DNA from 3 places in the Pseudomonas trivialis genome. Region 1 is predicted to be linked to each of the others. Evidence: predicted binding sites of a transcription regulator. Region 1 holds the regulator's gene; each other region holds the start of a gene.
What was found. The regulator FliA, encoded in region 1, starts transcription of late flagellar genes. The targets are predictions, from matches to a motif close to CTAAAGTTTNNNNNNNNNNNGCCGNTAA.
Positions count from the first base shown of each region.

Region 2: VRB54_RS09480 (methyl-accepting chemotaxis protein) is a predicted target of FliA. The motif match lies at 3,820-3,847, and genes of this name have one in related genera.
Region 3: VRB54_RS15895 (methyl-accepting chemotaxis protein) is a predicted target of FliA. The motif match lies at 6,894-6,921, and genes of this name have one in related genera.

Region 1 covers NZ_CP142151.1:3,770,387-3,780,878, forward strand. Annotated here, with positions in the region: gene VRB54_RS16420 (CheW domain-containing protein) at 1-256, opposite strand, end outside; gene VRB54_RS16425 (ParA family protein) at 256-1,044, opposite strand; gene motD (flagellar motor protein MotD) at 1,096-1,983, opposite strand; gene VRB54_RS16435 (flagellar motor protein) at 1,998-2,738, opposite strand; gene VRB54_RS16440 (chemotaxis response regulator protein-glutamate methylesterase) at 2,738-3,883, opposite strand; gene VRB54_RS16445 (chemotaxis protein CheA) at 3,933-6,173, opposite strand; gene VRB54_RS16450 (protein phosphatase CheZ) at 6,185-6,973, opposite strand; gene VRB54_RS16455 (chemotaxis response regulator CheY) at 6,992-7,366, opposite strand; gene fliA (RNA polymerase sigma factor FliA) at 7,534-8,274, opposite strand; gene fleN (flagellar synthesis regulator FleN) at 8,271-9,104, opposite strand; gene flhF (flagellar biosynthesis protein FlhF) at 9,210-10,492, opposite strand, start outside.
Region 2 covers NZ_CP142151.1:2,104,495-2,114,986, reverse strand. Annotated here, with positions in the region: gene VRB54_RS09495 (alginate lyase family protein) at 1-547, shown strand, start outside; gene VRB54_RS09490 (pectate lyase) at 923-2,146, shown strand; gene VRB54_RS09485 (rhamnogalacturonan lyase B N-terminal domain-containing protein) at 2,146-3,732, shown strand; gene VRB54_RS09480 (methyl-accepting chemotaxis protein) at 3,888-5,516, shown strand; gene VRB54_RS09475 (APC family permease) at 5,506-6,819, opposite strand; gene VRB54_RS09470 (hypothetical protein) at 7,015-7,791, shown strand; gene VRB54_RS09465 (hypothetical protein) at 7,836-8,168, opposite strand; gene VRB54_RS24520 (methyl-accepting chemotaxis protein) at 8,231-9,094, opposite strand; partial or broken gene VRB54_RS24515 (MCP four helix bundle domain-containing protein) at 9,086-9,862, opposite strand; gene VRB54_RS09455 (OprD family outer membrane porin) at 9,990-10,492, opposite strand, start outside.
Region 3 covers NZ_CP142151.1:3,635,311-3,645,802, forward strand. Annotated here, with positions in the region: gene VRB54_RS15855 (methylaspartate mutase) at 1-201, opposite strand, end outside; gene VRB54_RS15860 (cobalamin B12-binding domain-containing protein) at 251-706, opposite strand; gene VRB54_RS15865 (fatty acid desaturase) at 721-1,719, opposite strand; gene VRB54_RS15870 (LysR family transcriptional regulator) at 1,958-2,839, shown strand; gene VRB54_RS15875 (quinone oxidoreductase) at 2,858-3,844, opposite strand; gene VRB54_RS15880 (LysE family translocator) at 3,854-4,474, opposite strand; gene msrA (peptide-methionine (S)-S-oxide reductase MsrA) at 4,783-5,289, opposite strand; partial or broken gene VRB54_RS24655 (PAS domain-containing protein) at 5,761-6,480, shown strand; partial or broken gene VRB54_RS24660 (methyl-accepting chemotaxis protein) at 6,544-6,765, shown strand; gene VRB54_RS15895 (methyl-accepting chemotaxis protein) at 7,010-8,632, shown strand; gene VRB54_RS15900 (S8/S53 family peptidase) at 8,726-10,489, shown strand.

The sequences.
Region 1 (10,492 bases):
CGGGCTCGACCACCGCCGGCGCAGCCACCAGCGACAGCGGAACAATCGGCACCACCACCTGGGCGTCGCGCGCCTGTTCTTCCAGCACCGCCAACTGGAACTCGTCCAGTGGGGCTTGCACCGCAGGGGCCGGTTCGAGCACCAGGATCGGCTCCGGCAATTCTTCGGCGGTCGCTTCCTGCAGCAAGGCATCCAGATAGGATTCGAGTGCCAGCTGCGGCCGGGTCTTGAGCTTGAAGTCGACAGGTCGGTTCATCATGCCACCTGCGCCACGAGCTGCTGCGACAACAGGTGCTTGAGCAACGCACGGTAGGCCAGCACGCCACGGCTCTTGCCGTCGAACTGCGATGGCGTGAGCCCGGCGCGGCTGGCGTCACGCAGGCGCGTGTCCACCGGGATGTAGCCGTTCCAGATCGCGTCCGGGTAGCCGTCGCGCAGAACGCGCAAGGTGCCGAGCGATGCCTGGGTACGCCGGTCGAACAGGGTCGGCACGATGCTGTAGGGCAACGGCTGTTTGCGCGAGCGGTTGATCATCGCCAGGGTGCTCACCATGCGCTCCAGGCCTTTGACGGCCAGGTGTTCGGTCTGCACCGGAATCACCAGTTGCTGGCTGGCCGCCAGGGCATTGACCATCAGCACACCGAGCAACGGCGGGCTGTCGATGATCGCGTAGTCGAATTCCTGCCACAGCTGCGCCAGGGTCTTGGCGATCACCAGGCCCAGGCCGCTCTGCCCCGGAGACTGTCGCTCAAGGGTGGCCAGCGCGGTGCTGGACGGCAGCAGGGAAATGCTCTCGTTGCTGGTGGGCAGCAGCAGTTGCCCCGGCAAGTCGGCCGGCACGCTGCCCTTGTGCAGAAACAGGTCGTAGCAGCTGTGTTCCAGCGCATCCGGGTCGTAGCCAAAATAGCTGGTCATCGAGCCGTGAGGGTCCAGATCGACCACGACCACACGCTTGCCCGCCTCGGCCAGCAAGCCGGCTAACGCGATGGAGGTGGTGGTCTTGCCGACTCCACCCTTTTGATTGGCAACTGCCCAGACTCTCATTCGGTTGGTTCCTCCCGGCAGGCAATGGCGCGACCGAGACAGTGCATAAAATTAGTGAGCCGGCGACGGGGAATTGACGGAGCCCTGTCGAACCGGCGGCTTAACCGCTGGCGGTGCAGTTTGTGTGCCAGCGCGCTTCAACGCGGCATCCGGTGTTGCATTTGCAGTGCCGGTGCCCGTAAGGCTGCGGCGTACATCCAGGTTGCGTGATACCACCAGCACCACGCGACGGTTGCGCGCGCGGCCCTGCACCGTGGCATTGTTGGCCACCGGCTGGAACTCGCCATAACCCACCGACGCCAGGCGCCCGGGGTTCACACCCTGCATGGCGAGCATGCGCACGATGCTCGCCGCACGCGCCGACGACAGCTCCCAGTTGGTTGGGTACTGCGCGGTGTTGATCGGCAGGTTGTCGGTGAAGCCTTCCACGTGTATCGGGTTGTCAAACGGCTTGAGGATCGCCGCCACCTTGTCGATGATGCTGAACGCCTGATCGCTGGGTATGGCATCGGCACTGGCGAACAACAGGCTGGAGTTGAGTTCGATCTCCACCCACAACTCATTACCACGCACGGTCATCTGGTTGGAGCTGATCAGGTCGCCGAACGCTGCGCTGATATCATCCGCGATGCTTTTCAGCGGATCGCTGGTGCCGCCTATGCCCGCAGCAGTCTCGTCGCTGTCGTTGACCAGCGGCTTGGCCGGGGTCACGGTCTTGGGCCGCTCGTCACCAATGGGAATCGGCTTGAGCGCACGGTCCGTGTCGTTGAACACGCCCACCAGCGCCTGGGAAATGATTTTGTACTTGCCTTCGTTGACCGACGAGATCGAATACATCACCACGAAAAACGCGAACAGCAAGGTGATGAAGTCCGCGTAGGACACCAGCCAGCGTTCATGATTGACGTGTTCTTCAGGCTCGCGGCGACGACGGCTCACTGGCAACTCCCCCATCAATCCATGAAGCCCTGGAGCTTCAATTCGATGGAACGCGGGTTCTCGCCCTCGGCAATCGACAGGATGCCTTCGAGCAACATTTCGCGATAACGGGACTGGCGCAGGGCAATCGACTTGAGTTTGCTCGCCACCGGCAGCAGCACCAGGTTGGCACTGGCCACACCATAAATGGTGGCGACGAACGCCACGGCAATCCCGCTGCCCAGTTGCGACGGATCGGCGAGGTTGCCCATCACGTGGATCAGGCCCATCACCGCACCGATGATGCCGATGGTCGGCGCGTAGCCGCCCATGCTTTCAAAGACTTTGGCGGCGTTGATATCGCGGCTTTCCTGGGTGTAGAAATCCACTTCCAGGATGCTGCGGATCGCCTCCGGCTCGGCGCCGTCAACCAGCAGTTGCAGGCCTTTGCGTGCGTAGCTGTCGGGCTCGGCATCGGCCACGCCTTCCAGGCCCAGCAGGCCTTCCTTGCGCGCGGTGAGGCTCCAGTTGACCACGCGGTCGACGCCGCCGGCCAGGTCCACGCGCGGCGGAAAAATGATCCACACCAGAATCTGCATGGCGCGCTTGAACGAACTCAAGGGCGCCTGCAGCAATGCCGCGCCCACGGTGCCGCCGATCACGATCAACGCCGCCGGGCCGTTGGCCAGGGCGCCGAGGTGGCCGCCCTCCAGGTAGTTGCCGCCAATGATCGCGACAAAGGCCAGCGTGATGCCGATCAGGCTCAACACATCCATCAGAGACAGGCCTCCACCAGATGCCGGCCGATGTCGTCCAGGCTGTAGACGGCGTCGGCGAGGTCGGCCTTGACGATGGCCATGGGCATGCCATAGATCACGCAGCTGGCTTCGTCCTGGGCCCAGATGGCGCTGCCGCCCTGCTTGAGCAGGCGCGCGCCTTCACGGCCGTCGGCGCCCATGCCGGTGAGCACTACCGCCAGAACCTTGTCGCCGTAGGACTTGGCGGCGGAGCCGAAGGTGATGTCCACGCACGGCTTGTAGTTGAGGCGCTCATCGCCCGGCAGGATCTTGATCGCGCCACGCCCGTCCACCATCATCTGCTTGCCACCCGGTGCCAGCAGCGCCAGGCCAGGACGCAGGATGTCGCCATCCTCGGCTTCCTTGACGCTGATGCGGCACAGCTTGTCCAGGCGCTCGGCGAACGCCTTGGTGAACGCGGCGGGCATGTGCTGGATCAGTACGATGGGCGCCGGGAAGTTGGCCGGCAGTTGGGTCAACACCCGTTGCAGGGCCACCGGGCCACCTGTGGAGGTGCCGATGGCGACCAGCTTGTAGGCCTTGCGCTTGGGCGCCGGTGAATGTGCATGTGCATGTGCGGCGGGCGCAGTGTTACGAACCGGCGCGGCGGAGGCAGGCCGGGCCGTCGGCGCAGGTGCCGGGCGGTTGAACGAGGAACCCGCTGGGGCAACTGGCGCGGCTGTCGGCGCATGTGTCGGCGCAGGTGCGCTGGACAGACTGCGACGGTTACTGCGCGCAATGCTGTGCACCTTCTCGCACAGCATCTGTTTGACCTTCTCGGGGTTGCGCGAGATGTCTTCGAAATTCTTCGGCAAAAAATCCACCGCGCCGGCGTCCAGCGCGTCGAGGGTCACTCGGGCGCCTTCGTGGGTGAGCGAGGAGAACATCAATACCGCGGTGGGGCAGCGTTGCATGATATGGCGCACGGCCGTGATGCCGTCCATCATCGGCATCTCGTAGTCCATGGTGATCACGTCCGGCTTCAACGCAATTGCCTGGTCAATCGCCTCTTTGCCGTTGGTGGCCGTGCCGACCACCTGGATGCTTGGATCGGCGGAAAGAATTTCCGAGACGCGGCGGCGGAAGAAACCCGAATCGTCCACCACCAGGACCTTGACTACCATAAACACTCCGTTAGGTGGGGCGGGCGTTACCGCCTGAGCCCCACCAAAATCAAATACGCCGTGCGGCGTAACGCTTGAGCATGCTCGGGACATCGAGAATCAACGCGATCCGACCGTCACCGGTGATGGTCGCGCCCGACATGCCCGGGGTCCCCTGCAGCATTTTGCCCAATGGCTTGATCACCACCTCTTCCTGGCCAACCAACTGATCGACCACAAAGCCGATGCGCTGGGTGCCCACGGACAGGATCACCACGTGGCCTTCGCGTTGTTCTTCATGCTTGGCCGATGCCACCAGCCAACGCTTGAGGTAGAACAGCGGCAGGGCCTTGTCGCGCACGATCACCACTTCCTGGCCGTCGACCACGTTGGTGCGCGACAGGTCGAGGTGGAAGATCTCGTTGACGTTGACCAGCGGGAAGGCAAACGCCTGGTTGCCCAGCATCACCATCAGGGTCGGCATGATCGCCAGGGTCAGCGGCACCTTGATGACGATCTTGGAGCCCTGGCCCTTGGTCGAGTAGATGTTGATCGAGCCGTTGAGCTGGCTGATCTTGGTCTTCACCACGTCCATGCCGACGCCACGGCCCGACACGTCGGAGATCTCGGTCTTGGTCGAGAAGCCCGGGGCAAAGATCAGGTTGTAGCACTCGGTGTCGGTCAGGCGGTCGGCGGCGTCCTTGTCCATCACCCCGCGCTTGACCGCGATATTGCGCAGAATCGCCGGGTCCATGCCTTTGCCGTCATCGGTGATCGACAGCAGAATATGGTCGCCTTCCTGCTCGGCCGCCAGAATCACCTTGCCGTTGCGCGACTTGCCCGCCGCTTCACGTTCTTCAGGGGTTTCGACGCCGTGGTCGACGGCGTTGCGCACCAAGTGGACCAACGGGTCGGCCAGGGCCTCGACGAGGTTCTTGTCGAGGTCGGTTTCTTCGCCCACCAGTTCCAGGTTGATTTCTTTCTTGAGCTGGCGTGCCAGGTCGCGAACCAGGCGCGGGAAGCGGCCGAAGACTTTCTTGATCGGCTGCATGCGCGTTTTCATCACCGCGGTCTGCAGGTCGGCGGTGACCACGTCGAGGTTCGACACGGCCTTTTGCATGGCTTCATCGCCACTGCTCAGGCCCAGGCGCACCAGGCGGTTACGCACCAGCACCAGTTCGCCCACCATGTTCATGATGTCGTCCAGGCGCGCGGTGTCTACCCGTACGGTGGTCTCGGCTTCGGTGGTGACTGGCTTTTCGGCCACGGCGGCAGCCGGGGCGCGTGCAGGTGCTGCGGCAGGTGCCGGTGCGGGCTTGGCGGCTGGAGCGGCTGGAGCGGCTGCGGGTGCAGGTGCCGGTTTGGCGGCCACAGGCGCAGCAGTCGCCGCTGCGGCCGGGGCCACTTCGGTGAACTTGCCCTTGCCGTGCAGTTCGTCGAGCAAGGCTTCGAATTCGTGATCGCTGATCAACCCGTCACCGGCCGGTGCTGCGCCGGCAGCAGGGGCGGCTGGCGCGGCAGCGGCAGGCGCCGTCGCGGCGACTTCCGGCAAGGCATCGACAGCAAAGGTGCCCTTGCCGTGCAGTTGATCGAGCAAGGCTTCGAATTCGTCGTCGGTGATATCGGTGCTGGCGCTCGCTGCAACTGCGGGCGGCGCGGCGACCGGTGCCACGGCGTCGGCAGCGAACTGACCCTTGCCATGCAACTGGTCGAGCAGGGATTCGAATTCGGCGTCGGTGATGTCTTCGCTGGTCGGCGCGGCAGGTGCAGCAGCCGGTGGCTGTGGCGCTTGCGGTGCTTCGGCCTCGGCCTTCACGGCGTTGAGCGAATCGAGCAACTGTTCGAACTCGCTGTCGGTAACATCCGGCTCGGGCTCAGGCTCGGCCACCGGTGCAGGCGCAGCTACGGCGGGGGCCTCGGCAGCCGGCTCTGCCAGACGCGCCAGGGCGGCCAGCAGTTCCGGGGTGGCGGCGGTGATCGGGGCACGTTCGCGCACTTCGCTGAACATGCCGTTGACCGCATCCAGTGCTTCGAGAATCACGTCCATCAACTCCGAGTCGACCTGCCGTTCACCCTTGCGCAGGATGTCGAACACGTTCTCGGCGATGTGGCAGCACTCCACCAGCTCATGGAGCTGGAGGAAGCCGGCGCCCCCTTTTACAGTGTGAAAACCGCGAAAAATTGCATTGAGCAGGTTCGCATCATCCGGTCGGCTTTCCAGCTCGACCAGTTGTTCGGACAGTTGCTCTAAAATTTCGCCGGCCTCTACAAGGAAATCCTGAAGGATTTCTTCATCGGCGCCGAAGCTCATGTGGGTGCTCCTTAGAAGCCTAAACTGGATAACAGGTCATCGACATCATCCTGACCTGACACAACGTCTTCACGTTTATCGGCATGAATCTGAGGACCTTCACCCTTGGCGAGATGTTTTTGTGGATCTTTTTCCGAGAGGATCGCCGCGCGGTCATGTTCGATGCCGGCAAAACGATCGACCTGCCCGGCCATGAGCACCAGTTTGAGCAGGTTGCTTTCCACTTCGGTAACCAGTTGGGTCACGCGCTTGATCACCTGACCGGTGAGGTCCTGGTAATCCTGGGCCAGCAGAATATCGTTGAGGTTGCTCGCCACCGTGCGGTTTTCCTGTTCGCTGCGCGACAGAAAACCGTCGACCCGGCGGGCCAGTTCACGAAACTCCTCAGCACCCACTTCGCGACGCATGAAGCGCCCCCAGTCGTGGCTGAGCGCATGGGCCTCGGTGGCCATGCCATTGACCAGAGGCGTGGCGTTTTCCACCAGGTCCATGGTGCGGTTGGCCGCCGCCTCGGTCAGCTTGACCACATAGGACAGGCGTTCGGTGGCATCGGTGATCTGCGAAATTTCTTCGGCCTGGGGCATGTGCGGGTCAATCTGGAAATTGACGATCGCACTGTGCAGCTCGCGCGTGAGCTTGCCCACTTCCTGGTACAGGCCGCGGTCACGGGTCTGGTTAAGCTCATGGATCAACTGCACCGCGTCGCCGAAATGGCCTTTTTCAAGGCTGTCGACCAACTGGTGAGCATGTTTTTTCAGGGTCGACTCAAAATCGCCCAATGTTGTTTCTTTCTGCTCCATAGCTCCCCCGCGATGGCATTAGCCGTGGATGCGTTCGAAGATTTTTTCGATCTTCTCTTTTAGCGCCAATGCCGTGAATGGCTTGACTACGTAACCGTTTACCCCGGCCTGGGCGGCTTCGATAATCTGTTCACGCTTGGCTTCGGCGGTCACCATCAGTACAGGCAGGCTGCGCAGCTTTTCGTCAGCACGCACGTGGCGCAACAAGTCGATGCCGGTCATGCCCGGCATGTTCCAGTCGGTTACCAGAAAGTCGATGCTGCCGCTGTTGAGGATCGGAATCGCCGTAATGCCGTCATCCGCCTCGACCGTGTTTGTGAACCCAAGGTCACGCAACAGGTTTTTTATGATCCGCCGCATCGTTGAGAAGTCATCAACGATGAGGATTTTCATGTTCTTGTCCAATTCGACCTCCAAGCAGTCTTAAACGCGCCCAGCACCTGGACGCGCCATTTCAATCAACAGGCGTTACACAAAAAGGACTGCCGGGTCCACCACGGGTCGAACCCGCGAAGGTCGTGACCCTCGCGGTATCGTCTGCAGTGTCCCCACACTGCCTGTCAGCGCGCGCGCCACTCTCCCAAACGCCCCCGCAAACGGGCTGCGCACTGGCTATGCAACTGGCTGACACGCGATTCGCTGACCCCCAGGACCTCACCGATTTCCTTGAGGTTCAGCTCTTCGTCGTAGTACAGCGCCAGGACCAGGCGCTCACGCTCCGGCAAGTTGGCAATGGCGTCCGCCAGTGCACCCTGGAAACGTTCATCTTCCAGGTCGCGTGACGGCTCCATATGCGCACTCGCGCCATCCTCATGCAGCCCTTCGTGTTCGCCGTCCTGCAACAGGTCGTCGAAACTGAACAGGCGGCTGCCCAAGGTATCGTTCAAAATCCCGTAATAATCATCGAGACTCAATTGGAGTTCGGCCGCAACTTCATGATCTTTAGCGTCGCGACCGGTTTTTGCTTCAATTGAGCGAATTGCGTCACTGACCATCCGCGTATTGCGGTGCACCGAACGCGGCGCCCAATCCCCTTTACGCACTTCATCGAGCATCGCGCCACGTATGCGAATACCCGCATACGTCTCGAAACTGGCGCCCTTGCTCGCATCGTACTTGGTCGACACTTCAAGCAAGCCGATCATGCCGACCTGGATCAGGTCTTCGACCTGCACACTGGCCGGCAGGCGTGCCAGCAAGTGATAGGCGATGCGCTTGACCAGCGGCGCATAGCGCTCGATCAGTTCGCCCTGGCTGTCGCGTGCCGATTTTTTATAGAGGTTGTAGCCGCTGGATGTCATAGCACAGGACCCGCGCTTGTCTGATGCACCAATCGTTCGACGAAGAACTCCAGATGCCCGCGCGGGTTGGCGGGCAGCGGCCAGGTATCGACCTTCTGGGCAATCGCCTTGAATGCCAGCGCGCACTTGGAACGAGGGAATGCTTCGTAGACCGCACGCTGTTTTTGCACAGCCTTGCGCACGCATTCGTCGTAGGGAACTGCGCCGACGTATTGCAGGGCGACATCGAGAAAACGATCCGTGACCTTGGTCAGTTTGGCGAACAGGTTGCGCCCTTCCTGCGGGCTCTGGGCCATGTTGGCCAGCACGCGGAAGCGGTTCATGCCGTAGTCACGGTTAAGCAGTTTGATCAGGGCGTAGGCGTCGGTGATCGAAGTGGGCTCGTCGCACACCACCAGCAGCACTTCCTGCGCGGCGCGCACAAAGCTGACCACGGACTCGCCGATGCCGGCGGCGGTGTCGATCACCAATACGTCGAGGTTGTCGCCGATATCGCTGAACGCCTGGATCAGGCCGGCATGCTGCGCCGGGCTCAGGTGCACCATGCTCTGGGTGCCGGAGGCAGCCGGCACGATGCGGATCCCGCCGGGCCCCTGCAGCAGCACATCGCGCAGCTCACAGCGCCCTTCGATCACATCGGCGAGGGTATGTTTGGGGGTCAGCCCCAGCAGAACGTCCACGTTCGCCAGGCCCAGGTCAGCGTCCAGCAGCATGACGCGACGGCCAAGCTCTGCCAGGGCCAGGGACAAATTCACTGACACGTTAGTTTTCCCGACGCCACCTTTGCCGCCGGTCACCGCGATCACCTGTACGGGATGCATGCTGCCCATTTTATTTCTTTACCTTGTCTTGCTTAGACGCAGGCTACATGGCTTGGCCGCTTGAATCGCTTGCAGACCATCGATGTAGGTACATTTCACGGTGTTCATCCTGCCTCAACCGACCCGTTTTGCCGGGTTGTGGTAAAGGTCGGCGAACATATCAGCCATCGCTTCCTCGCTAGGCTCGTCTTGCATTTGCACACTCACGGCACGGCTGACCAACTGATGACGACGCGGCAGATGCAGATCATCCGGGATCCGCGGGCCGTCGGTCAGGTAGGCGACCGGTAATTCATGGCTGATTGCCAGGCTCAGCACCTCGCCCAGGCTCGCGGTTTCGTCGAGCTTGGTGAGGATGCAGCCGGCCAGACCGCAGCGCTTGTAACTGTGATACGCAGCGGTAAGAACCTGTTTCTGGCTGGTGGTTGCAAGCACCAGGTAATTTTTCGATTTGATCCCACGGCCGGCCAGGCTTTCCAGCTGCATGCGCAACGCCGGATCGCTGGCTTGCAGGCCGGCGGTGTCGATCAGCACCACGCGCTTGCGCAGCAGCGGGTCGAGGGCGTTGGCCAGGGACTGGCCCGGGTCGACGTGGGTCACCGGCACATTGAGAATGCGGCCGAGGGTCTTGAGCTGTTCCTGGGCGCCAATGCGGTAGCTGTCCATGCTCACCAGCGCGATGTTGTTGGCGCCGTACTTGAGCACGTAACGGGCGGCCAGCTTGGCCAGGGTGGTGGTCTTGCCCATGCCGGCAGGGCCGACCATGGCGATCACACCGCCCTCTTCGAGGGGTTCGATTTCCGGGGTGGCGATCATTCGCGCCAAGTGCGCCAGCAGCATGCGCCAGGCCTGACGGGGCTCCTCGATGTTGCCGGTCAGCGCCAGCAGGTCGCGCGACAGCGGGCCAGACAGGCCGATGCGTTGCAGGCGACGCCACAGGTTGGCCTGTTGCGGCTTGCTGCCTTGCAACTGGTTCCAGGCCAGCGAGCCCAGTTGTACTTCGAGCAGTTCGCGCAGGCCGTTGAGTTCAAAGCGCATCGAATCGAACACGCGCTGGTCGACGGCGGCAGCCGGGGCCGGTGCGGCAGGACGCGGCGGCTCGACGAAAGTCGGCTCCACCAGCGGCTCGGCAGCGGTCAACGGCAGGCCGGCGAACAGCTGGCGATTGGTGGTGGTGTCGCTGTCGCCGCGCATGCTGAGCTCGGCCTGGGCCGACACAATGCGCGAGGCGGTCTTGCGCAGCTCGTCTTCGAGTTCCATGTTCGGCACGCGTGGCGCCAGGGCCTGGGGGGTGTAATCCAGGGCAGCCGTCAGCTCCACACCGCCGGCGATGCGGCGGTTGCCGATAATGGCAGCATCGGCGCCCAGCTCATCACGCACCAGTTTCATGGCCTGAC
Region 2 (10,492 bases), 1.7 Mb from region 1:
CGATCTCTACAACGAAGCCGTCGACTACTTCAAGCACGGGGCCGGCAATGGCGCCATCGAGCACGCGGTGTGGAAGCTCTACCCCGAGGGCCTGGGCCAGGTTCAGGAAAGCGGCCGCGACCAGGCCCACACGATGCTCGACATCGCCCTGCTCGGCAGCTTCTGCCAGATGGCCTGGAGCCAGGGCGACGATCTGTTCGGCTACCAGAACAACCGCGTGCTGCAAGGCGCCGAGTATGTGGCCAAGTACAACCTGAACCATGAAGTGCCGTTCACCACATTTATCAACAGCGCGTTCAAGCAGAAGGTGATCTCGCCCGACAAGCGTGGCGATATCCGCCCGATCTGGGAATTGCTCTATAACCACTACGTGGTACTCAAGGGCCTCAACGCGCCTTATGTGAAAGCGTTCGCGCAAAAGGTCCAACCCGAAGGCGGCGGCGGCGACTACGGCCCCGACAGCGGCGGCTACGATCAGTTGGGGTATGGGACCTTGCTGTATTCGCTGGGGGAGTATGGTTTGACCAAAGCTGAACTGGTGCCGTGAGGCACGGCTTTGTGGCAATCGAGCTTGTTGTAGGAGCAGTTTTTTCTTGGCAAACGGGCTTGTTGTGGCGAGCGGGCTTGCCCCGCGTTGGGGTGCGTAGCGCCCCCCATCAAGGAACATGCGGTGTGCCTGACACCGCGCGGAGCATGGCTTTTGGGGCCGCTGCGCAGCCCAACGCGGGGCAAGCCCGCTCGCCACAACAAGCCTGTTCACAACAAAAAACCGCGAGCCACAACAAGCTCCTTAGCCACAGCGCCGGTTTGCCGCAACTGAACAGCAGCTGAAGAACATCGCAATCGGTTTCAAACCATTTGAAAAAGCCCCCGGGTATTTGGATGATGGCCGGCCTGCAGTAGGCCACTCAGGAACATGCCGATGATGCGTCGAAATTCTTTTGTGCTCTGCCTGTGTTTGCTGGCGGCGCCGCTGTGTCACGCTGCTGACGCGCCTGAAGGCTTTGCCCAAGGGGTCAGCGGCGGTGACCAGGCCGCCGCCGTGCACCCCGCCACCCCAGCCGAGCTGAAAAACGCCCTGTGCGACCGCTTCGATGCGCGCGGCAATTGCACCGACACCACGCCGCGCGTGATCGCTCTGGACCACTCGTTCGATTTTCGCGGCTCAGTAGTAACCGACGGCAGCGCCCGGGTGACCGAGGCCGGTTGCATGGCCAATGCCTGCCCCAAGGGCGGTGGCCAGTGGGCCATCGACGGCGCCAACCATTTTTGCCAGTCCAAACCGCCGGCCACGGTGAGCTATGACAAGGCCGGCCTGCAGCGCTTGAAGGTCGGTTCTAACAAGACGCTGCTGGGCGTGGGCGCCCATGCCGGGATCCAGGGCATGGGCTTGTTCATCGGCGGCGGCGCGCGCAATGTCATCGTGCGTAACCTCACGCTCTCGGACATCAACCCCCGCGTGGTCTGGGGCGGTGATGCGCTGACCCTGGACGATACCGATGGCGTATGGATCGACCACAACACCTTCGCGCGGATCGGTCGGCAGATGATCGTGAGCGGCTGGGGCAGCGCCACTCATGTGACGATTTCCAACAACGAATTCGACGGCCGCACGCCCTATTCGGCGACCTGTGACGGTCACCACTACTGGGTGTGGCTGTTTCTCGGTCACCACGACACCCTGACGCTGGTGGGCAACTACGTGCACGACACCTCGGGGCGTGCGCCTCACGCCGGGGGAATGGGCGATGCCGAGGTGCGTGCGCAACTGGTCAACAATGTGTTCGCCCACCTGACTTACCAGGGCGCGATCATGTCGCGCACCGCCAGCGCCCATCTGCTGGTGGAAGGCAATGTCTTCGACGACGTGTCCCACCCGCTGTTCAACGATGCCCGCCAGCCCGGCACCGCCTTCGCCCTCTTCGCCTCCGCCGCCGATAACGCCTGCCAGGCAGCCATCGGCAGGCCCTGTGTGCCGAACCAGCAGCACCAGAGTGGCGACGATTATCGGCCGCAGGACGCGGCGGCACTGGAGGCGTTCAGCCCATACCGCCAGTACCTTGTGGCACCGCAGGCGCCCGAGAAGGTGCGCCTGCAGGTGCCCCGCAATGCCGGTGCGGGCCATATGAACCTGGAGAAAAGCTGATGCGACGTCTCATGCTGATCATGCTGTGCACCCTGGCAGCCCAGGCCCACGCCGCCGGTTTCGGCTTTAGCCGCAGTGACTCGCACATCGTGGTCGACACCGGCGCCAACCTGGTCTTCAGCGTGGACACGCACAATGGAGACCTGGTCTCGATGCGCTATCGCGGCAACGAACTGCAGACCACCGAACCCAAGGCTTCGCAGATTGCTTCGGGCCTTGGCAGTGCTCAGGTGGAGGCGCGCACTGTGGGCGATGTGATTGTGATCAGCGCGCGCTCGGGAGAGCTGATCCACTACTACCTGGCCGATAAAGGGCGCGCGGCGATCTACATGGCGACCTACGCGCCGACGCTGCTGCCGGTGGGCGAGTTGCGCTTTGTAGCGCGGCTGGATGTCAGCAAGCTGCCCAAGGCACAGCGTGGCACCGACTCCAACGTCGGCACGGCCATCGAAGGCAAGGACGTGTTTTTGCTGGCCGACGGGCGCACAAGTTCCAAGTTCTATTCGGCGCAACCGATGATCGATGACCCCCTGCACGGCGTCAAAGGCCCGGGGGTGGCGGTGTACATGCTGATGGGCAACCGCGAGCTGAGCGCGGGCGGCCCGTTCTTCAAGGACATCGCCACGCAGAAAACCCCCGTCACCCACGAGCTGTACAACTACATGTTCTCCAACCACACCCAGACCGAGCCCTATCGCGGCGGCCTGCACGGCGTCTACGGGCTGCTGTTCACCGACGGTGACGCACCCGGCGCGGCGTTGACCGACCTGGGGTTCGTCGACAACCGCCTGGGACTCGCAGGTTTTGTGGGCAGCGCAGAACGCGGTGCCATTACCGGCCAGGTTGGCGGCGTGGCCCATGGACTGCCGGCAGTGGTGGGCTTGAGCAATGGCAACGCCCAATACTGGGCGCGGGCCGACGGCAGCGGGCGGTTCCAGTTGACGGGGGTGCGGCCGGGGCATTACCGCATGACGCTGTATCAGGGTGAACTTGAGGTGGCGCAGAGCTGGGTGGATATCAGCGCAGGCGCTACCAGTCAGGCGAGCTTGCAGGCACATCCGCCAGCGGGTCAGGTGAAATGGCAGATCGGCACACCCGATGGCACGCCGGCCGGGTTTCTCAATGCGCGTCTGCTGCCCTCCGCCCATCCCAGTGATGCACGCATGACCCCTTGGGCGCCCGTCACCTACAGCGTTGGCACCAGCAAGCCCGACGCCTTCCCCGCCGCGCAATGGCGCGACGTCAACAGCCCTGCGCGCATCCAGTTCGTCCTGGCTGCCAATGAGCTGCGCGCTTACCGCCTGCGCCTGTTCATCTCACTGGCCCAGGCTGGCGGGCGGCCGACGGTGAGCGTGAATCAGCAGTGGACGGCGCCGGTGCTGCCGGCCTCCAACCAGCCCCACAGCCGTGGCATCACCCGTGGGACGTATCGAGGCAACAACACCGTGTTCGACATCAATGTGCCGTCCACGGCCTTGCATGCAGGAGTAAATTCACTGGAGATTGGCGTTGCTTCGGGCAAGACGGGCCAGGGTTTTCTGAGCCCGGGCTTTGTGTTCGACAGTGTGCAGTGGGTGCAGGACTGATCCTTCGTGAATACCGAAACAATTGGACATCTAATTATTATTGACTAACTGCAACACCCAACAGCCAAAACTATATTTCGAACAAACTTAAAGTTCCGAACAAGAGTGTCGATATTAATTCCACGGGTGAAAGCGCCCACACCTGAGGAGTTGACATGTTTTTGCGAAAGCTAAATCTCGCACCGCGATCTGCTGTTTGTTTCGGTTTTTTCTGCCTGATCATTATTGCGATGGGATTGCTCGCACTCAGGCAAGCCGGACTGCTTAGAACGGCAGAGAAATATGTCGAAACCAACATATTACCCAGCGTACAACTATTGGGCCAACTGGACCGGGAGTTTGTCGCCATCCGATCCAACAACGCACGGGTGCGCAACCCGATCGAGCCCCAGGAGCGCCGGACCAAAGCGGTGAGCGATATCCAGCAATCGCGGCAGTTGGTCGATCAATACGCGCAGTCCTTGAAAAACTTTATCGTCACACCGCAAGGCCAGGAAGCGTTTGCGCAGTTGCGGGAGATACAAACCGACTATTTTAAAATCCAGGACAATTACCTTGCCTTAGTTGGCGCACAACAATTGGAAGGCGCAGTCGCCGTATCAAACGGGCCCATGAAAGAATCCGCGGACAAAGTCGAAACCGCGTTGAAAAAACTCATCAGCATTAACCAGGACAAAGCAAAAAAAGCCGGACAGGAGGCCGATGACGTTTATGAGCAAACACTGATGATCGTCGGCGTGTTCCTGCTCCTGTCGATAACCGCCTCTTTACTGTTGGCCTGGCTTTACACCCGCAGTCTCACAGTGCCGATCAATCAATCGCTGCTGATGGCCCAACGCATTGCCGCCAATGACTTGAGCCAGCGCATCGAGGTGGACGGCTCCGATGAAGCGGCGCAGCTGTCAAAAGCCATTGCCACCATGCAATCGAATCTGCGTGATGCACTGGCGCTGATCGGCGACTCCTCCACGCAACTGGCGGCCACCGCCGAAGAAATGCACGCAGTGACCGAGGGCGCGTCGCGCACTATCCAGCGGCAGAACCATGAAATCGAAATGGCCGCCACCGCCGTCACCGAAATGACTGCAGCCGTGGAAGAAGTCGCAGGCAACGCGTCCACCACCTCCGAACTGACCGCGCAATCCAGCTCGGCCGCCATCGCGGGGCGCAATCAGGTGAACGACACCGTCGCGGCCATCAACCTGATGGTCGCCAACGTGCAGTCCACCTCCGGTGAAGTGCAAGTGCTGGCGACCATGGCCAACGACATCAGCAAGGTGCTGGACGTGATCCGGGCGATTGCCGAGCAAACCAACTTGCTGGCCTTGAACGCCGCCATTGAAGCCGCGCGCGCCGGTGAAGCCGGTCGTGGCTTCGCGGTGGTGGCCGATGAAGTGAGAGCCCTGGCCCATCGCACGCAGAAATCCACCCAGGAAATCGAGCAGATGGTCAGCTCGATCCAGACGGGCACGGGCAATGCGGTGTCGTCGATGAACCAGACCAGCGCTCAAGCCAGCCAGACCCTGGACATGGCCAATGGCGCCGGAAAAGTGCTGGGCGACATCACCGACTCCCTGAGCCAGATCAACGAGCGCAACCTGATGATTGCCACCGCCGCCGAGGAACAGGCCCAGGTCGCGCGCGAAGTGGATCGCAACCTGGTGAGTATCCGCGACCTGTCCAGCGAGGCCTCCGAAGGCTCGAACCAGACGGCGATTGCCACGGCCGAGCTGACCAAGCTGGCGACCGACCTCAATCAACTGACCCGCCAGTTCAAGCTTTAGGCCGGGTCGCCAGCCGGTTGCAGCCGTACAACAGCATGCCCAACAGCAGCAGCGCGCCGCCCCGCAACCAGGTGTCGAGGCTCTGCTGGCTGAGCAGAAGCAGGCACGACACAATCGCCAGCACCGGCACCCAGGTGGGCACGCGAAAATGGTCGACGTCGAGGGTGTCACGGCGCAGTACCAGCACCGCAAGGTTAGTGCTCAGAAACACAAAGAGCAGCAACAGCACCACCGTCTGCGCCAAGGCCGCCAGCGTGCCGGTCAACGTCAATGCAATGGCCACCAGGCTGCTGGCGATGATTGCCACCCAGGGCGTACGCCGCTTGGGCAGCACCCGCGACAGTGGCTCGGGCAGCAGGCCCAGGCGGGCCATGCCGTAGGTCAGGCGGCTGGCCATGATCATGGTCAACAACGCGCCGTTGGCCACCGCCACCAGGGCAATGAACGCAAACAGCCTGGGCGGGATGTTCAAGCCTGAGGCGCGCACCACTTCCAGCAACGGTGCCGAGGTCGCCATCAGTCTGTCCATCGGCAGCACGGTGGACGCGGCGACACCTACCGCCATGTAAACAATGCCCGCCGTCACCAGCGCGCCGAACAGCGCGCGCGGGTACACCTTGCGCACGTCACGGATTTCTTCGGCGAGGTTGGCCGATGTCTCAAAGCCAACGAACGAGTAGAACGCCAGCAGCGCCGCGCCAAGCACGGCAAGCATCGGGTTGATGCCGGGCTTGAATTCGAACGCGCGGCCCAGGTTGGCTTCGCCCGCCTGGAAACACCAGGCGGCCGCGACCACCACCAGCAACAGCCCGGACAGTTCAATCGCCGTCATTAGCATGTTGGCGCCCAGCGACTCCTTGATTCCGCGCGCATTGAGCAGCGCAATCACCACCAGAAAGATCAGCGCAGCCAGATGAGGCGAGATATCGATGAACGCTGCCAGGTAGTCGCCGGCAAACGCCAGCGAAAGCCCGGCGGCGCTGGTCACCGCTGCGGCGAGCATGCTGAAGCCCACCAGAAAGGAAATCAGCGGCGACTTGAAGGCCTTCTCGGCGAACACCGACGCGGCGCCCGCGTGCGGGTACTTGGTCACCAGCTCCGCGTAGGAGCCGGCAGTGAGCATGGCAAAAAACAGCGCCACCAGCAGCGGCACCCAGATTGCCCCGCCCACCTCGCCGGCAATGGTGCCGGCCAGCGCATACACGCCAGCGCCGAGCACGTCACCGAGGATGAACAGAAACAGCATCGGGCCGGTAATGGCCCGGCGCAGGGACGGTTTGGAGCTACTGGAGGATTGGGTCATGGGCGGCTCTGGCGGCAGGTGATGAAGGCATCCTTGGTGGAGGACTGTTGCCCAGTTGAAGTTCCATCAGGATGGCGAAGCTGTGGCCAAATGAGGCTCGCTCGTGCAGTTCGTCGCCTCACCTCGCGCACCGACCACATTACGACTACTGTATGGATGAACAGTAAAAAAGCACCTCACTTAAGGACAAGTATCATGACCGACGATCTGAAGCAGTCAGGCTCCAGCACCACATCGCAGACCACTGTCTCACTGGAACAGGCCAAGGCCGGCAGGGTGCTGGAGTTCACCTGGGCCCCCAACGCCAACACCACCACCACCATCCTCTCGGCAGACTGTGTCGACTATCGGGTCGACACCTCCCAGGGCAGCCCGACGGGCAACAGCCACTCCATTGCGCGGCTTACCTACGTGCAGGGCAAGGGCGGCGGCCAGATCGGCACGCTGTACCTCGAAGAACTGCGCACGGGCGTGCGCGCCAACACCCAGATCGGGCTGATGGTCGGTCGCAAATGGGTGTTTGACTCCGATGCCGACACCGCCGGCAGCATCGGCACCTATGTGGTCGAGCAATTTGATGACATGCGCGCCAGCGTCAATTACGTGGGCGCCTTCGCGCGCGTCTTCGCCGACCCCAGGATGGTGACCTACCACGCCGGTGGCCACGTGCACACCAATACCTCGATCACCGGCAGCCGCCCCCTGACCATGGCCGATTCAGGCAAATCGATTCTGGTCATCAGCAACACCGACGTCACCCTGACGATAGGTGAGGAAGTGACCGAAGGATTCAAGGTGACGCTGATCCAGGCCGCCGCCGGCAAGATCAACCTCGCCGCCGCGGGTGACCATACGCTGTACAGCAACGCCGGCAGCCGCATGAACACGCTCAATCCACTGGACGAGCTGGAGATCAGCTCCTTTCCCGCAGGCCCGGTGTTTCTGGCCTTTCGGGTCAGGCCTGCGGCGTAACGGTCGGGGGCGCCCTCGCAACTCTGCGCGGGCGCTCCCGCTGTTCAGCTCCCGGTATTGATGCCGGCCTCGCCATCAAGCTCTACCGACTTGACTCCGGGTATGCCACGCAACCTTTGTTCAAGTTGGCCGGGATCATCTGACTTCGACGCCCTGACGGCAAAGCCGCCAAGATTGTCATACGTGAAAAGGATCTTTGCGCCGGCTTTATTGATTTCACGCTGGACCAGCGTGCGCTTCAGGTGGGTATTGCAATCACACAATACGATAAACGTTGACTGCACGTGTGACGAAGGCGTCTTGATTTCCGTCGCTCCAGCGTTGAGCGACGAGACGGACAACACGCCTGCGATCAAGAATAAAAGCCGATACTTCATAGCCGTAGCACTCCATTTTAAATACTGTTCGGCCCCTCGGAAAAAGCCAGGCGGGACGCGATCTATAGTTTGAACCGCATGACCCTCTGATTAAGCTCAATCGCCAGGCGCGAGAGTTCATGGCTCGCCGAGTTGGTCTGAAGAGCACCTGCCGATGTCAGCAGTGACAAATCACGGATGTTAACCAGGTTGCGGTCAACCTCTCGCGACACCTGGGCCTGTTCTTCGGCGGCGCTGGCAATCACCAGGTTTCGTTCGCAGATTTCGTCAACGCTGCGGGTAATTTCCTCCAATGCTTGCCCCGCACTGCGGGCCACACCCAGCGTGGCCTGGGCGCGGACACTGCTGTTTTGCATTGACGCGACCGCCTGGCTGCTGCCCTGCTGTATGCCGCTGACCATTACCTCGATTTCCTGAGTGGACTGTTGCGTGCGATGAGCCAGCGCCCTCACCTCGTCGGCAACGACGGCAAAACCTCGACCCGCTTCACCGGCTCGAGCAGCCTCGATGGCCGCGTTGAGGGCCAGCAGGTTGGTTTGCTCGGCAATGGCGCGAATCACCTCCAGCACCTTGCCAATGTCGCGCGTCTGACCGGCCAGGCTGCCCACTTGCTCGGCGGTGACCTCGACATCGGTGGTCATCTGCTCAATGGCATTGACCGTGTCCTGCACGCGCTGACGGCCTTGCATCGCCGCCACACTCGACTGTTGCGACGCGGTCGAGGTACTCACAGCATTGCTGGCCACTTCTTCCACGGCGGCGGTCATCTGATTGACGGCTGCCGCCGCCTGCTCGATCTGGTTGTTCTGCTGCTCGAGCGTACTTGAGCCTTCCTCGGTCACGGCGTTGAGCTCTTCGGCGGCCGACGCCAATTGGGTCGCCGAGCCGGAGATATGCTGCAAGGTATCGCGCAGGTTGGTCTGCATAGCGGTCAAGGCCTGTTGCAGGCGAGTCACCTCGTCACGGCCCTGAATGTTCACAGTCTGGGTCAGATCACCTCGGGCTACGTCTTCGGCTGTTCGTAGGGCGTCATTGAGGGGCCGAATAATGCTTCGCGTCAGGATAACGGCCAGTAACGCGGTCAGAACGGCCGTCAATATCAGTACTGCGATGATGACGTTACGTGCCGTCAGGTAGTTGCTGGAAGACGCCATCACCGCAGCTTCTGAATCCTTGCGGTTATCCTCCAGCAGCCAGTCAACCAGTGGCGCCATTTGGCTTGAGTACTTCTTGAGATCCCCTTTGATCAAAGCCCGGATCTCATCTTCACGGTTGGTCAGCGATGCCTTGCGCAGTTCATCCTGGGCCTTCACATAATGACCAAGTGCTTCCTTGAACTGGCCAAACCTGGCCGTTTCTTCATTGCCATTGAGCAGCGGCTCGTAGTCATTGACTATTCGGTTTGCTTTTTTAGTCAACTCTTCGATCCGCGCATCAGACTTTTCAATATCCGCCTGGCCTGCGCTACGGTTGACCAATACCGCATAAGACATGGTGCGAAGACGCGCTGTCGTGTCCGCCAACTCTCCCAGAAGGCGAGTGGGCGCCAGCCCGCCTTTAACGATGGACTGGGTCGTGTGATACAGGTCAGCCATCTTGCCCAGGCTCATTACACCGAGGAACAGTACAAGCAAGGCCATGAAGGCAAAAAAGAGTGAGGCACGCGGCGCGATACCAAGATTACGAAGCGTCATGATGGGTCGACTCAATAGGATACAGGCCAATAGCGAATCAGCGGGAGTCGGTTGCGAGAGCCGCTATAAGCCTTGAGCTCTAACGACCTCCCCCCGCTGCTGCACGCAACGTCTCCTGCCGTTGGCCTTACATGAAGTTATAGGTGTAATCGAAAATAAGGCGGGTTTGATCGGTATTGGATCCCCCCGAGCCGTCGCCTCGATACGCACCGTGTCGCAGCGTCGCGCTCAGGTTTTTCAGCGGTCCTTCCTGCACGGTGTAGGCAACACGCATGTCGCGTTCCCATTCAGAATGATCACTGCCGTTTTTCACGTCCTTGATGTCATCACCGTGCAAGTAGGCGACGCTCATTTTCAAACCGGAGATGCCCATGGAAGCGAAGTTGAAGCTGTATTGGCCGAATGTCGTATTTTCCCCTGCACGGGCGAACTGATTGATCATGCTGTTGGTGAACAGATAGAAATCCGACCCGCCCTGTCCCTCGTTACGCCCACGGCTGTCGGCGATGCTTCCATTATTGACCCACACAAACCCGCCATCATCACTCACGCGCTGATGACCGACCATGATGGAGTGACCACCTAGGGCATAAGTAAACATGGCACTCCATGTCTTGTTGGAAACCTCAC
Region 3 (10,492 bases), 140 kb from region 1:
AATCGCCCGTTGCGCCGCCTCAAGATTATTCACTCGGGTGAACGCATCAAGGGTGATGGTGCACACGGTGTTCGCACGACTGGCCGCCGTGGCTTCAAGCCCGGACTGCATCAGGCCGGGGTCGCTGAAGCCCATGCGCGGCTGGAGCACCGGGCCGTGCAGGTCAAACTGTTCAAGCACGTGGGTGTTGAAGTCGATCATGTCAGCAGGCCCTTTCCGGTCCCTGTGTTATCTGGCGCGGAGTATGTGCTCATCGTGCGACCCGCTTTTCCAGGTAATGGGCGGGAAACAACTGTGCGCTGACAAGTGTCTGGAAGGCATCGAAACTGTTTGCCACGCTGTCATCGAACACCTCGTCGAAGCCCGCGGCCCGAAGGGTATCGCTGTGCCGGGCGATGGTCTGGGGATCGTTTTCAGTGCAGATTTTTCCGCCAATGTAGAGTCCGTCGACGTGATGGGTCTCGCTGCGAATGCGCCGGGCAAGTTCGGCGCCCTCAAGGTAGCCGTGCCCATTGACCGTGCTGATCACAACGATGGCGCAGCCATTGCGCTCAAGCCGCGCAATCACGTCGTCCATCGGCGTGTTGGGCCCCAGGTTTTCTACTTTGTAGCCCAGGTCATTGAGCAGAAACTCCATGAACACCAGATTCCAGCTATGGGAGTCTGATGGCACGGTGCTGAGCAGTGCGGTTTTGTTGAACGTCATCGTTAAAATCCCTTTTAAGTTTCTGTTCTGTTTGCGTAATACGCAAGTGCGTTCTGGAAGTTGCGAAAGTTGACGGTGACGGCGTTGATATAGCCCCAGTAATCGGCGTAGTTGGTCGGAAACGGTTTTGAGCCGTCGATCCTGTCCCGCTCGCGTGCGGTGATGTAGTTGGGCCACTCTTTGGAACGGGGCCGCCGGTGATGAAAGTCGTGGCACGGTGTATCGCCGACCATCACGAACACACGGATGAACAAATGGAAGCCCAGCATTTTGATCAGCCAGATGCTGATGCAGGCGATGCGGCGAACAGCGCCCGCGGCCTGCGGTATGCGCAACTCTTCACCAATGAACACGCCGGTGGTGCTTTCGCAGATGAAGTCGATACCGCGCCGTTCCAGCACCTCTACGCTGGGCCAGGTATGCTCGGCTGCCAGGCGGAACGTGGTGCTGATGTGATAGCCGGCAAACACCGGTACCACCCACGCCATGATGAAAAGGCCGAAATGGCCCAGGGCTGCTGCCAGCAGACTGGCCGTGGCCCAGAAGATCAGCGTCAGGGCGGCGACACGGCGGTTCGAGGCGGTTGCCGTGCCCTTCACTCGGCTCCAGAACGAGCGCAGGATCGCCAGCGGCGACAGCGCCGTGCACACCAGTTTGGTCCACATCGTGGTCACGCTGTCGGACGGTGTTAAGCCCACCACTCCTTGCAGGTACGACAGGGTATCGTCATCGTCGGTCAGCAGTGTTTTGGAACTGTGGTGCAACGCGTGCTCGCGCTTGTAGGTATCGAAGGGTTTGAGCATCAATGCGCCGGAAATGATCCGGCCCACGGTCACGTTGGTTTCACGCTGTTCAAACACCATCTCGTGGGCGCAGTTATGGCAGATCATCACCTGCATCTGCTTGATACCGCCGGTAGCCAGTACAAACCCCAGCACCCACAAAATGACGCTGGCGTGCAAGTAACCGACGCCGGCCAACACCACGCCCGATGCAATTAATCCCGTGGACACAAGAATATGGTGAATGGGTTTGAGCGTTCGAACCTGGTCAAGATCCTCAGGCAAAGGCTTGGCGGTCAGCCAGCTCAAAAATGGCTGTATGAACCCTGGAAGGGTGCGCATCGAGTTACGTATCATCCATGTTTCCTCTGCGGGTTCGCTCCATCGAAAAAAACTGTACCGTGACCTCTCGCTATTTCGAACAGAAATACGTGGGGATCGATTTTCCATTTTTGAGTACGGCATCAACGTGAACTGGGATGATCTGAAAGTTTTTATCTTCGTGGCCAAGTCCAATAACGTGACCGAGGCGGGAAACTCGCTGAAAGTTTCGGCATCGACGGTGTCGCGCAAGATCGCCGCACTCGAGGATTCGCTCAGTACCGTGCTGTTCCTGAAAAAGACCAACGGCTACTTCCTGACGGAGGCCGGCAAAGCGTTGCTTCCGCTGGCGCTGGAGACGCAGGAGCGCTTCAAGCTGATGGAGCGCCAGATGTCGCAGCCCAACGATCGGATGGCCGGGCCGGTGCGCATCGATTGCCCGGAGCTGATGGGCACGCACCTGATCATTCCCGGGCTGGCGGACTTCCGTGATCGATACCCGGACATCAGCTTCGACTTCATCAATACGGCGGTGTCATCAAAACTCACGCAAAGCCATAGCGACATCATTATCCGGCTGCGCAGGCCGGAAAACGGCAACTTCACCATGCGCCGGGTTGGCACGCTGATGCAGGGGCTTTTCTGTTCCGAAGGGTATGCAGCCGCCAACACCCTGCCCGCGACGCCGGATGACCTGAAGGACCACCACCTGATTGGCTGGACCGAGGAGATGTCCTATATGCCGCTCGCGCAATGGCTCAATGAGGTGAGCGGCGAGCAGAAGCCGTGGATGCGCGTGTCCAATCTCAATGCCCAGCTCAAGGCGGTGGAAGCTCATCTGGGTATCGCCGCGCTGCCGACCTATGTCGCACACCAGTCAGGCTTGCGTCAGGTTCTGGCAGACTGCCCGCTGCACAGCTCCGATATATGGCTGCTGCGCAATCAGGCGACCCAGGGCGTGGGCCGCGTCGATCAAGTGGTGGATTACCTGACGGAACTGTTCCACAGCAAAACGGCAGAGATGCAATAGCATCCTGTGGATGAAGGGTTATGGCACCAGGATCAGGGAGCCCTGAGTTTGCCGGTCCTGCATGATGCGGTGCGCCTCGGCTGCCATGGCGAGCGGCAGGCGTGTTATCTGGGGCGCAGCAATCAAACCTTTGGACAGGGCCGCGAGCACCTGTGCAGCGCTGCTGGCAAGCTCGGCGTCCTGACCGATGTAGTGCTTCAGGGACGGCCGCGTCACATGCAGCGAGCCCATGCTTCCAAGCCGCGACAGATTGAACCCCGTCACGTCGCCCGACGCATTGCCAAACAGCACCAGATGACCGCGCTGGCGCAGGCTGACCAATGACAGCTCGAAGGTAGCGCGTCCGACAGAGTCGAATACGGTGTGAGCGCCCTTGCCGTCGGTCACTTCACGAATGAACGACAAGGCCCCCGGCGCCTCCGGGTCAAGGGCCGCGTAGCAGCCGGCGTCCAGCACCTGGCGCCGCTTGGCTTCGCTGGAAGCCAGCCCGATGACCCGCACGCCCCTGGCCGCCAACCAGCCTGTGGCGATGCTGCCCACACCGCCGGCAGCCGCATGCCACACGACCCAATCGTCAGGCGCGAGCGGTACGCAGCGATGAGTCAGGTATTCGGCGGTCAGTCCCTTGAACAGCAACGCGGCGGCGGTTTCACTGGATACGTCATCGGGCAGTCGAATGGCGCGCGTGGCGGGCAATACGGCGTGGCTGGCGTAGCTGCCCGTGGAGCTGTCGACGAATGCGACGCGGTCGCCGGGGCTCAAATCTCGCACCTGCGGTCCACAGTCGACTACCCTTCCGGCGCCCTCCACGCCCAGGCTTCTTGGAAAGGCAGAGCCATCCTCAAGCGCCCCTGAGCGCCGATGCACATCGATGAAATTGACGCCGGCCGCCTCGATGGCGACGGTGATTTCCCCGGGGCCGGCGGTACGCAATGGGCAGTCCTGTAGATCCAGGACTTGAGGCTCTCCGGGTGCGGCGAAGACAACAGCATGGGCATGAGTCATGCAACCTCCTTACAGCGGGCCGGTGCGCAGGAAAATCCACACCGCCACCGCGATCAGCATCAGCCCGAACACCGCGTTCTGGAACACCAGCATTTTGGGGCGCGCCTGGATCAGTCTTTGTACGGACGAGCCCATCGATACCCAGACGACATGGGAGAAGAAATTCAGCGAAATCAGCGCAGCGCTCAAGATCAGTACTGCGCTGCTGCTGGTTTCTCCGGTGGGCATGAAGGTGGAAAACATCACCAGCAGCATCACGATGCCCTGCACATTGCCCAACTGCACGACGATGCCGTCTCGAAACTGCAGGTGTATGGCTTTGTCGCCGGGCGCTTTCAGCGGACGACGCAGCAGGCGCACACCCAGCCACAGAATGTAGAAACTGCCGAGCACTTGCAGGACCCACACCAGCCGCGGGCTGTTCATCAGCGTGTGGTAAAGCCCCAGCCCCACCAGCACCGCCAGCAGGAAATAGGTAATGTCCAGGCCGACGATAAACCGCACCGAACGACGTACGCCGCTTTGCGCGCCCGAGGTCGCAACCATCAAGTTGCCAGGCCCTGCACTCAGGGTCAGCGGGGCCATGGTTGACAGCCAAAGCAGCCAGTTGATGCTGAATATCTCTTGCACGTTGTTATCCTCGATCACGGCATGGACTGCACGTGCTCAAGTCTAATTGGCAGTTGCTTATAAGGTTATAGCGAAGGGCGCAAAGCGATATCCCATAAATGGGGCGAACGTGAATAACGACTTGCCTGCGAAGGCGTCGTGCCAGCAACCATTGATCTTCACTGACCCACCGCTTTCGCGGGTAAGCACGCCCTCACATTTGATCTTGGCGCTTTGAGTATTGCGTTGGCTTGACTGAACGATATTGGGGGCGCTTCGCACCCCAACGCGGGGCTAGCCCGCTCGCCACAATACTGATTGGTATCGGGTCAGGCGCGCTTTGGCAACTTCCAGCCCGCCCGTACAAAGTGACACGTGTACCCATCAGGAATCCGCTCCAGGTAATCCTGGTGCTCCGGCTCCGCCTCCCAAAACTCCCCCGCCGGTTCAATCTCGGTCACCACCGGCCCGGGCCATAACTTCGATGCATCAACATCAGCCACGGTGTCTTCGGCCACGTCCCGTTGCGCTTCGCTCAGGTAGTAAATCGCCGAACGGTAGCTTGGGCCCAGGTCGTTGCCCTGGCGGTTGGGCGTGCTGGGGTCGTGGATCTGGAAGAAGAACTCCAGAATCTGCCGATACGTGATCACCGCCGGATCAAACACGATCTCGATCGCTTCCGCATGGTCGCCATGGTTGCGATAGGTGGCATTGGGCACATCGCCGCCGGTGTAACCGACGCGTGTTTGCAGCACGCCGGGATAGCGTCGCAGCAGGTCCTGCATGCCCCAGAAGCAGCCGCCGGCGAGGATGGCGGTTTCGGTGTGGTTGGTCATGGTCTGCCCTCACGCTGAATGGATATGCAGGTAGTTATGGGGCTGTACCCGCCAATAGCAAGTCAACGCGTCAAACACCGATGCAAAACCAAAATAAATGTACAGTTTCTCAACAACCTGTCGACATAGATGGCAAGGTGCCATGGATGAGGCCCGCATCACTTATTGAGCCTTTACGCTATGTCCATCTTTGCCTTTCTACACCGTGACCGTCGCGCCCTGCACCAACTGACAGCGGCGATCAAAAGCGGCCAGCAGCCCCATATCGACCGCCGCAGAACCGCCCCAGCGGTGCTTGATGCGCTGGCCGTGCTTGAATCATCCAGCCGTGAATCGCAATTACGCATTACCCAGCTCGAAGACGAACTCGAGGCTGCCCGTGAGTTGCTGCGCGAGTCCGCCGCCTCCGCCCAGGCCTCCGAAATCCGCTTCGACCTGGTCAACCGCGCCTCCAGCGAGGGCCTCTGGGACATGGAGGTGGTGGCGGGCGACCCGATCAATCCGAAGAACCGTTTCTGGTGGTCGCCGCAATTTCGCAGCCTGCTCGGTTTTTCTGACGAGCGTGATTTTCCAAACGTGTTGGCCAGTTGGGCCGATCGCCTGCATCCGCAGGACAAGCAGGCGACGCTCGACGCCTTTGCGCGACATCTGAACGACAAGTCGGGAAACACACCGTACAACGTGAACAATCGGTTGGCGATGAAGGACGGTTCCTACCGCTGGTTTCACGCCCAGGGTGAAACGCTGCGCGATGAGCGCGGCACGCCGATCCGTGTAGCCGGTGCGTTGCGCGATATTCATGATCAGTTGCAGCGCGATCAGGAACACGACGTGATCATCACCCGCTTCGAACTGGCCCGGGAGATGCTTTCCGACGGTTTGTGGGACATGGAAGTGATTGCCGGCGACCCGGTGAACCCAAAGAACCCCTTCTGGTGGTCGCCTCAGTTTCGACGCCTGCTGGGTTTTGAAACGGTGCAGGAGTTTCCCGATGTGCTGGACAGTTGGGCCTCCCGGCTGCACCCGGATGACAAGGAGCGCAGCCTGAATGCGTTTGGCGCGCACCTCAATGACAAGTCAGGACACACGCCGTTTGATATCGAATACCGGTTGAAGATGAAAACTGGCGAATACCGCTGGTTCCGCGCGCGCGACCAGACGCGCCGCGACCCGCAGGGTGCGCCACTGCGGGTGGTGGGCGCGCTGGTGGATGTGCACTTGCAGCATGAGCAGCAAGCATTGCGCGCGGCGGAGGTCGAGCACCAGCGCACGCTGGAAACCAACATTGCGCAGTTGTCGCAGATTGTCGGGACGATTCAGAGCATCGCCAGCCAGACCAACCTGCTGGCACTCAATGCCGCGATTGAGGCGGCGCGTGCCGGCGAGGCCGGACGTGGTTTCGCAGTGGTGGCCGATGAGGTGCGCAAGCTGGCAACGCGTACCACTGAAGCGACCGAACAGGCTGCCGGGATGATTGCTCGTTAGTCCGCTGATTTCAGGCGCCTCTCCCGCTGCGGCGAGAGGCTGCCTATGGGTTAATGGAAAAACGTAAAAAGCAAAAAAGCAAAAAAGCAGTGAACTATCGCATCATTTACAGGCCGCTTCTAAAGTTGACAAAAACACGGCCGATAGTTAATTGCGGAGCCCTTAATCCCTGCCCGAAACACACAACAATCCCAATATACATGCCATGGATAGGCACGTTTCAGGACCGAACATCATGTTCAGCAAACTAAGCATCTCGCAAAAACTTTATGCAAGTTTTACCGCAGTCGTTGTACTGATCGGTTTATTGGTGGGGAGCGCCTATAAAGGCTTCGAAACAGTAGAAGATGCTACAAATAGTAACGTGCACACTTATGAAGTATTAAGCGCCGCACAATTGGCACTGGAACAGTTGATTAATATCGAAACCGGTATGCGCGGTTTCGTCATCGCGTCCAAAGACAACTTTCTGGAACCTTTGGTAGCCGGCGAAAAACGCTTTTTAGAGAAGTTGGAGCTGCTCAAACGCCTGACGGCGGATAACGCGGCGCAGCAACAACGCCTGGCCACCCTGGGCGAGACGCAAAAACGCTGGCTGGCCGAAGACATCGACCCGATCATCGCCCTGCGCAGAAGCCTCACCGCAAGCAAACTGCCCGATGACGAACTGGACGCGCGCATCACCGCCGGCGCAGACAAGGCCAAGATGGACAGCATGCGTGCGACCCTGGCTGAAATCACCGCCACCGAAACCGCCCTGCTGGCGCAAAGAAGCCAGGAAATGATCGATGCCAAGCACATGGCGCTGACGATCCTGATCGTGGGCGGCATTCTGTCGGCTGTGTTGTCGTTGATCCTCGCCACCTCCCTGGGCCGCAGCACCACTCGGCGCCTGCAACTGGCGATTGATGCCGCTACCGCAATTGCCAACGGCAAGCTGGATACGGTGATCGACACCAGCAGCCATGACGAGTTGCCCAAAGCCTTCGACCGCATGCAGAAACGCCTGCGGGAAATGATTCAACAGATCAGCGAAGCGGCCAACCAACTGGTGTTGTCGGTGCAGCAGATTTCCGGCGCGTCGGAGCAACTGTCCGGTGCGATTCAGGAGCAGTCGACATCGGCCTCGATGATGGCCGCCACCATTGAAGAGTTGACCGTGAGCATCCATCACGTCTCGGAAAACGCCGACGAGGCGCACCAGCTTGCCAGCCGTTCGGGCGAGCAATCCAAGGACGGCGCGCGCGTCATCGAAAATACGCTGTCGAGCATGAACGGCATTGCCAGGACCGTGCAGCACTCCTCCACCCAGGTGGCGGGGCTGGGCCAGCACTCCGAACAGATTTCCTCGATCATCAGCGTGATTCAGGGCATTGCCGACCAGACCAACCTGCTGGCGCTCAACGCCGCCATCGAAGCGGCCCGGGCCGGCGAGCAAGGGCGCGGGTTTGCCGTGGTAGCCGATGAGGTGCGCCTGCTGGCGCAGAACACCGGTAAATCGACCAAGGAAATCGCGATCATGATCGAGAAAATCCAGGCCGGCGTGCGCGAAACCGTCGAAAGCATGCGCGGTGGCGTGCTCGAAGTGAGCCAGGGCGTGGAAACGGCGGGTACCGCCGGTGCGGCCATCGTTGAAATTCGTGAAAGCTCGGAGAAAGTGCTGCAGGTGGTCGATCAGATCTCCTTCGCCTTGCGTGAGCAGACCATGGCCAGCCAGGACGTTGCGCGCAACGTTGAGCGCTCGGCGCAAATGGCGGAAATGAACAATGTGTCGGTGCAGGAGTTGCTCAAGACCAGCGGCGGCCTGAAGAACCTGGCCACCAGCCTTCAGCATGAAGTGAGCAAGTTCCAGTTGTAACCCACAGGCTGCGGGGCTGAGCTCGGCGCACGCTGAACGAAGCCCGCCCCGTTGGAGTCGGAGAAATACCCTCTCCGGCAAAGAACCTGGCTCATGCCTCTGAAAACCGCAGCCCTCGCCTCCCTCCTCTCCCTGGCGGCCAGCACGGTCGCCGCCGCCCAGGAACCGTTGCGCCTGCAAAATCTGCAGCGTTGCGGCGACCTGCTGGAAAACCGTCAGCAAGCCTGGTGCCTGACCGCACGCGGCCTGAGTGACGCCATGCCGACACTCAAACTGGGCGCCACGGCCCTGCCGGCAAGCGCGCTGCAGCGTGACGGCAATATCCTTCGTGTACATCTGGACAGCAGCCACTATCAAAGCGGCCCCGTGTGGCTTGAGGACGGTGCCCGCGCCAGCAACGCTGCCTGGCTGAGCCTGCGCAACAGCCATGTGGTGGCGGCAAAGCCCAGCGAAGTGGCGAAGAACATGGACGGGTTGACCACCTACGTCGACCTGGTCAGTGTGCTGATCGAGGAAGACCACGATGGCCGCCAGGAAGCCGAGCGCCTGGCCCGCAAGTATGGGGCGACGGTGGTCGGCAGCATCGCGCCGCTGAACCTGTTCCAACTGCGCCTGCCCGCCAGGGACCTGGTGCAGCGCGACGCGCTGGTGTTGCGTCTGGGCAGCGAGACCAGCGTCGATGCGGTGGTGGTCGAAGAATCCGCCGCCGAAGAGGCCGAGGCCGCTGCGCCGCGTGAGAAGCCCGACAAACCGGCGGCGGACTCCGACGAGTGGGCGGCCAATCGCTTTCTCGACGCTGTGACTTATTACCAGAGCCGCCTGCCGGGCCGGCATTCGCCGATCCTGCCGCAACCGGTGCGCGTGGGGGTGATCGAGCGCGGGGTGGATTTCGACACCGCCGACTTTGCCGATTACCTCGGAGCCTGCGCGACCAGGCGCACGTGCGTGTATGCGCGTGACACGAGCGCGCCGGACGGCCATGGCACCACGGTCGCGGGCATTCTCGCCGCACGCTGGGATGACGGTGGCAACAGTGGTTTGCTGCGCGGGCTGGACAAGGCCAGCGGCGGCTTCGAGGTGATCGTCGACCGTGACTCCGATGCGGGCATCACGGCCAATATCGCCGCATCGGTCAACCTGGTGGAAGACGGCGTGCGCGTGCTCAACTGGAGCTGGGGCATCCATCGCGTCGGCGCCAAGGACGTCAACGGGGACGACGTCGATTCCCTGCTGCGCTCGGGCATCGCCATGAGCGGCTATGAAGAATTGCTCGAGGAGTTTTTCCTCTGGCTGCGCAAGGAGCATCCCGATGTGATCGTGGTGAACTCCGCCGGCAATGGCTCGGCGTTCTCCGGCACGGATGACTATCGCCTGCCCTCCTCGTTTATCACCGAGCAATTGCTGGTGGTGGGCGGGCATCAGCGTGGCGAGCGCAGCGGGCTGGCGGTTGATGACCCGGCGTATGCGGTGACGCGCAGCTCCTCGAATGTGGACATGCGCGTAGACATCACCGCCGCCGCCTGCACCCACGCCTCCACCCGCGATGTTGGCCAGGAGGGCGCGGTGCATTGCGGCACCTCCTATGCCACGCCGATGGTTGCAGGGCTGCTGGCGGCGATGCTGTCGATCAACCCGCAACTGCAACCCGAGCAACTGCGCATGCTGCTGCGCCGCAGCTCAATGGCCATCGGCGAGAAAAACGACTTTGAACGCAGCGACGCCCAAGACCTGACCGCCCCCATCCTGCCGTCGGAGCGCAACTACCAACGCACAGATAAGGATATAGGGCGCTCGGCGCGGCTGGACATGCAGAAAGCGCTGGATCTGGCGGTGCAGAGCAGGACGCGTGTACGGTGATGG